One region of the Herbiconiux sp. FW305-C-125 genome, then DNA from elsewhere that is predicted to be linked to it. Evidence: riboswitches for the same ligand, from Rfam matches in the RefSeq annotation. Region 1 holds a riboswitch; the other holds the start of a gene.
What was found. Region 1 has a riboswitch for thiamine pyrophosphate ahead of AC3WLB_RS01865 (ECF transporter S component). Riboswitches for the same ligand answer to the same signal wherever they lie in the genome.

Region 1 (3,400 bases):
GCACGAGCTCGAAGAAGCTCGACAGGCGGTCGACCTCGTAGAACTCGCGCGCGAGGGTGGCGGCGAGGTCGAACCGGAAGCCGTCGACGTGCATCTCGGTGACCCAGTAGCGCAGCGAGTCCATGATGAGCTGCAGCGAGTGCGGCTGCCGCACGTTCAGCGAGTTGCCGGTGCCGGTGTAGTCCATGTAGTAACGGAGATCGTCTTCCACCAGCCGGTAGTAGGCGGCGTTGTCGATGCCCCGGAAGCTGAGCGTGGGGCCGAGGTGATTGCCCTCAGCGGTGTGGTTGTACACCACGTCGAGGATGACCTCGATGCCGGCCGCGTGCAGCGACTTCACCATGCCCTTGAACTCCTGCACCTGCTGACCGAGGTCGCCGGTGGACGAGTAGGAGTTGTGCGGCGCGAAGAACCCGATGGTGTTGTAACCCCAGTAGTTGCTGAGCCCCTTGTCGAGCAGCACACTGTCGTTCACGAACTGGTGCACGGGCATCAGTTCGATCGCGGTGATGCCGAGCTTCGTGAGGTGACTGATGACGGCCGGATGCGCGACACCGGCATAGCTGCCCCTCAGCTCCTCCGGAACATCCGGATGCAGCTCGGTGAGCCCCTTCACATGGGCCTCGTAGATCACGCTCTCGTTGTACGGCACGCGCAGCTTGCGGTCACCGGACCAGTCGAAGAAGGGGTTGATGACGACGCCGTAGGTCATGTGGCCGGCCGAGTCGTCGTCGTTCCGCGAATCCGGATCGCCGAAGTTGTAGGAGAACAGCGACTGGTCCCAGTCGATCTCACCGCTCGTGGCTTTGGCGTAGGGGTCGAGCAGGAGCTTGTTGGGGTTGGCCCGGCAGCCCTTCTCGGGGTCGTATTCGCCGTGCACCCGGTAGCCGTAGCGCTGGCCCGGCTGCACCTGCGGGAGGTAGGCGTGCCAGACGTAGGCGTCGACCTCCGTCAGCTCGATGCGGGTCTCCGTGCCGTCGGGGTCGAAGAGGCAGAGCTCGACTCGCTCCGCGGCCTCACTGAAGAGGGCGAAGTTGGTGCCGCTCCCGTCGTAGGTCGCGCCGAGGGGGTAGGCCGATCCGGGCCATGATTGCATGTGATCTCCTGTCGGGTCGGAGCCCACGCTACCCGGATCCGCCGACACTTCAACGGCCACTCCGGCCCCTACCCGCCGGGGCTCGAACCGGGTAGCGTGTGAACATGCCGAATCTCGTTGAGACCCTCACCGACGCCACCCGCAGCATCGGAGTCGGAGCCGCCTACGGAAACCCGGTCGAGATCGACGGAGCCACCATCGTTCCCGTCGCGCTCGTCTGGTCGGGCTTCGGCGGCGGGAACGGAACGGCCTCCTCCCCTGGGGCCTCGGTCGCGTCCTCGGACAAGCTCGGCGCGGGCGACGCCAACGGCGAGGGCTTCGGCGGTGGCGGGGTCGCCATCCCGATCGGCGCCTACGTGACGACGGCCGGCGAGGCCAAGTTCCAGCCCAACCTCATCTCGCTCCTCGCGGTCTCCATCCCGCTCATCATCACCGCGGGCTGGTCCCTCGCCCGCGTGATCCGGGCCCTCAAGAAGTAGCCCGCGCCGCCTGCGCGGGGCGGCGTATACTCGAGGCACACGGGAGTCCGGTGAGCCGGGCTGAGAGGAAGGTTCTCAACCTTCGACCGTCGAACCTGATCTGGATCATGCCAGCGCAGGGAGGCATCTCTGGGAATGGCGTAGTGACCGTCCGCGACGCGGACAGCAGCTACGCCCCCGCCCGTGCCCCTTCCACGGAACGAAAGGGCACGAACAGTGCACACCACCACCGCAACCTCCACCGCTCCGCGTCGCGTCCTGCGCTGGCGCGTCGTCGACATCGTCGTCGCCAGTGTCATCGGCGTCGCCTCCGGACTCATCTTCTGGGTCTGGAACCTCACCTACACCCCGGTCAGTGCCCCCCTCGAAGCACTGCTCCCCGGTGCGCAGTCGCTCGTCTACGGATTCTGGCTGTTCGCCGGAGTGCTCGGTGGTCTCATCATCCGCAAGCCCGGAGCCGCCGTCTTCACCGAACTGGTCGCCGCGGTCGTCTCCGCCCTGGTGGGAACCCAGTGGGGCGTGCTCACCCTCGTCTCCGGCATCGTGCAGGGGCTCGGCGCCGAGATCGTGTTCGCCGCGTTCCTCTATGCGAACTACCGCGCCTACGTCGCGGTGCTCGCGGGGGCGGGCGCGGGCATCGCGATGGGCATCAACGACAGCATCCTCTGGTACGCCGGCAACGGCCTCGACTTCAAGACGATCTACGTCGTCTGCGGTGCCATCGGCGGCGCGGTCGTCGCGGGCCTGCTCTCCTGGCTGGTGGCGCGTGCGCTGGCGCGCACGGGAGCGCTCAACCGGTTCGCCGCCGGGCGCGAGGTCACGGCGAGGGCGTAGCGGATGCCCCACCCATCCACCCCGGCCGAGGCACCCGCCGCGCGTGCCGAGCCCGAGCCCGCCGGCCTCCGTGCCACGGGCTGGGGCTGGCGGCACGCCGGGCGCGCGGACTGGGCGGTGCGCGGACTCGACCTCGTGATCGAGCCGGGCGAGCGTGTGCTGCTGCTCGGCGCATCCGGTGCCGGCAAATCGACGCTGTTGCAGGCCTTCGCGGGTGTGCTCGGCGGCGCCGACGAGGGGGAGGAGGAGGGCGCGCTCGAGCTCGCCGGCACCGACCCGCGGCACGCGCGCGGCTCGGCCGGTCTGGTGCTGCAAGATCCGGACTCCCAGATCGTGCTCGCGCGAGTGGGCGATGACGTGGCGTTCGGCTGCGAGAACCTCGGCGTTCCGCGCCCGGAGATCTGGCCGCGTGTCGAGGCTGCGCTCGCGGCCGTCGGCCTCGACCTTCCGCTCGACCGCTCCACGGCGGAGCTGTCGGGCGGGCAGAAGCAGCGCGTGGCGCTCGCCGGTGTCGTGGCGATGCGCCCAGGGGTGCTGCTGCTCGACGAACCGACGGCCAACCTCGACCCGGTGGGGGTCGTGGAGGTGCGGGATGCGGTGGCCGAGCTGGTGCGGCGCTCCTCGGCCACCTTCATGGTGATCGAGCATCGCGTCGACATCTGGCTCGACGTCGTCGACCGGGTGGTGGTGCTCGAAGCGGGCGGTGGGGTGCTGGCCGACGGAACGCCCGCCGAGGTGCTCGGAGCCCAGGGCGAAGCGCTCGCACGCGCCGGTGTCTGGGTGCCCGGCCACGACCCGCTCGCGTCGTGGCCTGATGCCGTGCGCCCGACGGGCCGCCCCGGCGAAGCCATCACAGTGCCAGTGCCAGTGCCAGTGCCGGTGCCGGTGCCAGTGGCAGGGCCGGAGCCGGAGCCGGACGCCCGGCGCGGGGTGCTCCTGCGCGCTCGGGGGCTCGATGTCGCCCGGGTCGCGGGAGCGGTGGTCGCTCGCG
Region 2 (3,400 bases), on a different contig from region 1:
GAGCCACCCGGCGACCGTATGGATCACCTCGGCGCCCGCGAGCATGCCGATCTTCACCGCGTCGATCGTGACGTCGTCGGAGACCGCGTCGAGCTGTTCGGCGAGGAAGGAGACCGGCGGCACGTGCACCGACCGCACGCCGTGGGTGTTCTGTGCGACGAGAGCGGTCACGACCGCCATGCCGTAGCCGCCGTTCGCGGCGATGCTCTTCAGGTCGGCCTGGATGCCCGCTCCGCCCGTCGGGTCGGTGCCCGCGATGCTCAGCACCCGCGGCACCCGCGCCGCCGCCACCTGGTCCCCGCTCATGCCGCGTCCCACGTCGCGCGCAGCTGCCGTGCCGCACCGCCGGGGTCGGGCGCCGCACAGATCGCTGAGACGACCGCCGCACCTGCCGCACCCGCTCGCCGCAGCGGCGCAAGGTCGGGCGCAGTCACCCCACCGATCGCGACCGCCGGCAGCGCGCTCAGGCCGGCCAGCCGAGCGAACTCCGTCAGCCCGAGCGGGGGCGGCGCATCCGCTTTGGTGGCGGTGGCGTGCAGCGCGCCGATGCCGACGTAGTCGACCACGCCCGAATCGGCGGCCGCCGCCAGCTGCTCCGGCGTCGACGCGCTCAGCCCGAGCACCGCCGCCGCGCCGATCAGCTCGCGCACCGCCGCAGCCGGCAGATCGGACTGCCCGACGTGCACGCCCGCCACCCGCTCTCCCGCAGCGCGCGCGGCGAGGAAGACGTCGACGCGGTCGTTGACGATGAGCGCCACGTCCGCCGGGATCACGCGTGCCAGCCGCGCGACCGTGTCGAGGAACCGGCGCGCCGGCGCATCCTTCTCCCGCACCTGCACCGCCGTCACGCCGTTCGCCGTCGCGGCCTGCACGAGGTCGACGAGGTCGTGCCCGGCCGCGCCCGCGATCCGCGTGTCGGTGACGAGGTAGAGGCTCAGGTCGGCGTTCACGAGACGACCGCCCGGATGCGCAGGGTCGCGGCGTCGAGGCCGGCGAGCGTGTCGAGGAACAGGGGCACGAAGCTGCCGGGGCCGGTGGCACGCCCGGCGGCGACTTCGGCGGCGATGTTGTAGACGGTGACGGCCGCGATCGCGCTCGTGAGCCCGTCCTCGCCGACCCCGGCGAAAGCGGCCATCACCGCGCCGAGGGCGCAGCCGCCGCCGGTCACCCGCGTGAGCAGGGGGTCTCCGTTCGCCAGACGCACCTCGTCGGTGCCGTCGGTCACGACGTCGACCGCGCCGGACACCGCGACCACTCCCCCGGTGCGGCGGGCGATGCGGCGGGCGGCGGCGACCGCATCCTCGACCGTGTCGACGGCATCCACCCCGCGGCCACCCTCGCCCGCGCCGTCGAGCGCGATGATCTCCGAGGCGTTGCCCCGCACGATCGCGGGGCGAAGCGCTACGAGCTCGGCCGCGAGCGCCGTGCGCACCGGCAGCGCGCCGATCGCGACCGGGTCGAGCACCCACGGCGTGCCGGCCGCACCGGCGGCGGCCGCGCACTCGCGCATCGCCGTGCGCTGTTCGGCGGTCGGGGTGCCGAGGTTGATCAGCGCGCCCGACGCGACGGCGGCGAAGGGGCCCGCTTCGCCCGGGATGTCGACCATCGCGGGCGCGGCCCCCAGGGCGAGGAGGGCGTTGGCGGTGAAGTTGCTCACCACGGCGTTGGTGAGGCACTGCACGAGCGGTGCCTGCTCGCGCACCGCCTGCCAGGCGTCGACGGTGGATTGGGTCAGCTGTTCCGGCGTGCGCGTCATGCGCGACATCCCTTCGCTAGTACGAACTAGATCAGGTTCGACGGGTGTGTTCTCAGCCCCGCAGGGCACCCCGTGTCACGTGTTGCCTCCAGGCTAGCCGACCTGGCGCCGAGTCCTCCGCCGTAAACGGATAAGTAATCCGTTTTAGGGGTACAGTGTTCTTCATGACTCCTTCCGTCCGGGCCGACGCGGTGCGCAGCCGCGAGCGCATCCTCGAAGTCGCCAAGGGGCACGACGCGGCCGACCTCCGGCTGAACGAGGTTGCGCGCGAGGCCGGCGTCGGCGTGGGCACGGTATACCGGCACTTCCCCACCGTGCGCGCGCTCGTCGAGGCGTTGAGCGTCGAATCGCTCCGCCGCCTGGGCGACGCGGCCGATGCCGCGGCACGCGAGCCCGATCCGCTCGTCGCGCTCCGCCGGTTCCTCGACGACGCGCTCGCGCTGCAGCTCGCCGACTCCGGCCTCCAGGCCGTGCTCGTCGACCTCGAACGCTCCGATCCCGCGGTGCACAGCGAGTGCACCGCGGCGCGAGCGCAGGTGCACGCCGGCTTCGGCACCGTCCTCGCCCGCGCCCAGGCCACCGGCGCCGTGCGCGCCGACCTCTCGGCCGCGCAACTGCAGCGGCTCGTATGCGGCGTCGAGCACGCCGTGCGCCTCGGCTCACCGGCCGATCGGCCGGTTCTTCTCGACGTTCTCATCGCGGGCATCCGCGCCTGAAAGGATCACCATGGACTACGGACACGACCTGCGCTTCGGCGCCTTCATCACCCCCACCGCGGGTGATCCGCAGACGCCTGTGCGCCTCGCCCAGCTCGCGGAGGCGTCCGGCCTCGATCTGGTCACCTTCCAAGACCACCCCTACCAGCCGTCGTTCCTCGACACCTGGACCCTCATGTCCTACGTCGCCGCCGCCACCGAACGCGTGCACATCGCGCCGAACGTGCTGAACCTGCCGCTGCGGCCTCCGGCGGTGCTCGCCGGCGCGGCCGCGAGCCTCGACCTCCTCTCCGGCGGCCGCCTCGACCTCGGCCTCGGCGCCGGCGCGTTCTGGGACGCGATCGAGGCGATGGGCACCCCGAAGCTCACCCCCGGCCAGGCCGTCACCGCTCTGGGAGAGGCGATCGCCATCATCCGGGCGCGCTGGGACACCGCGCAGCGCGGCGGTGTGTTCATCGACGGCTCGACCCACTCGGTGCACGGCGCGAAGCGCGGCCCCCGCCCCGCCCATGAGATCCCGATCTGGCTCGGCGCCCGCAAACCGCGGATGCTCGCGCTCATCGGCCGTGCCGCCGACGGCTGGCTCCCCTCGCTCCCCTGGCTCGAGCCGGGCGAGTACGCCCGGGGCAACGAGCGCATCGACGAGGCCGCCCAGGCCGCGGGCCGCGACCCGCGGAGCATCCGGCGGCTGCTGAACATCGGGCCGTCACCGAAGGATGCGCGCGCCTGGGCCGAGGAGCTCGCCGGCTACACGCTCGCCGACGGCGTCTCGACCTTCATCGCCATGGCCGACGACCCCCAGGCCCTGCAGTACTTCGGCGCCGAGGTCGCCCCGCTGGTGCGCGAGCTCGTCGAGCGCGAGCGGGCGCAGAGCGGGCTCGCGGTCGCGGCCGGGCCGGCGCGCTCGGTCGCGGCGCTCGCGCAGCGC

Region 2: it holds a riboswitch for thiamine pyrophosphate, as region 1 does, so the genes downstream of both, thiM (hydroxyethylthiazole kinase) here and AC3WLB_RS01865 (ECF transporter S component) in region 1, are expected to answer to the same signal.

What each region holds. Positions count from the first base shown of each region.
Region 1 is NZ_JBYSYO010000001.1:332,283-335,682, reverse strand. It holds gene glgX (glycogen debranching protein GlgX) at 1-1,096, opposite strand, end outside; gene AC3WLB_RS01870 (hypothetical protein) at 1,201-1,575, shown strand; TPP riboswitch at 1,605-1,715, shown strand; gene AC3WLB_RS01865 (ECF transporter S component) at 1,792-2,409, shown strand; gene AC3WLB_RS01860 (ABC transporter ATP-binding protein) at 2,413-3,400, shown strand, end outside.
Region 2 is NZ_JBYSYO010000012.1:87,798-91,197, forward strand. It holds gene AC3WLB_RS21315 (bifunctional hydroxymethylpyrimidine kinase/phosphomethylpyrimidine kinase) at 1-306, opposite strand, end outside; gene thiE (thiamine phosphate synthase) at 303-950, opposite strand; gene thiM (hydroxyethylthiazole kinase) at 947-1,756, opposite strand; TPP riboswitch at 1,748-1,839, opposite strand; gene AC3WLB_RS21330 (TetR/AcrR family transcriptional regulator) at 1,921-2,472, shown strand; gene AC3WLB_RS21335 (LLM class flavin-dependent oxidoreductase) at 2,483-3,400, shown strand, end outside.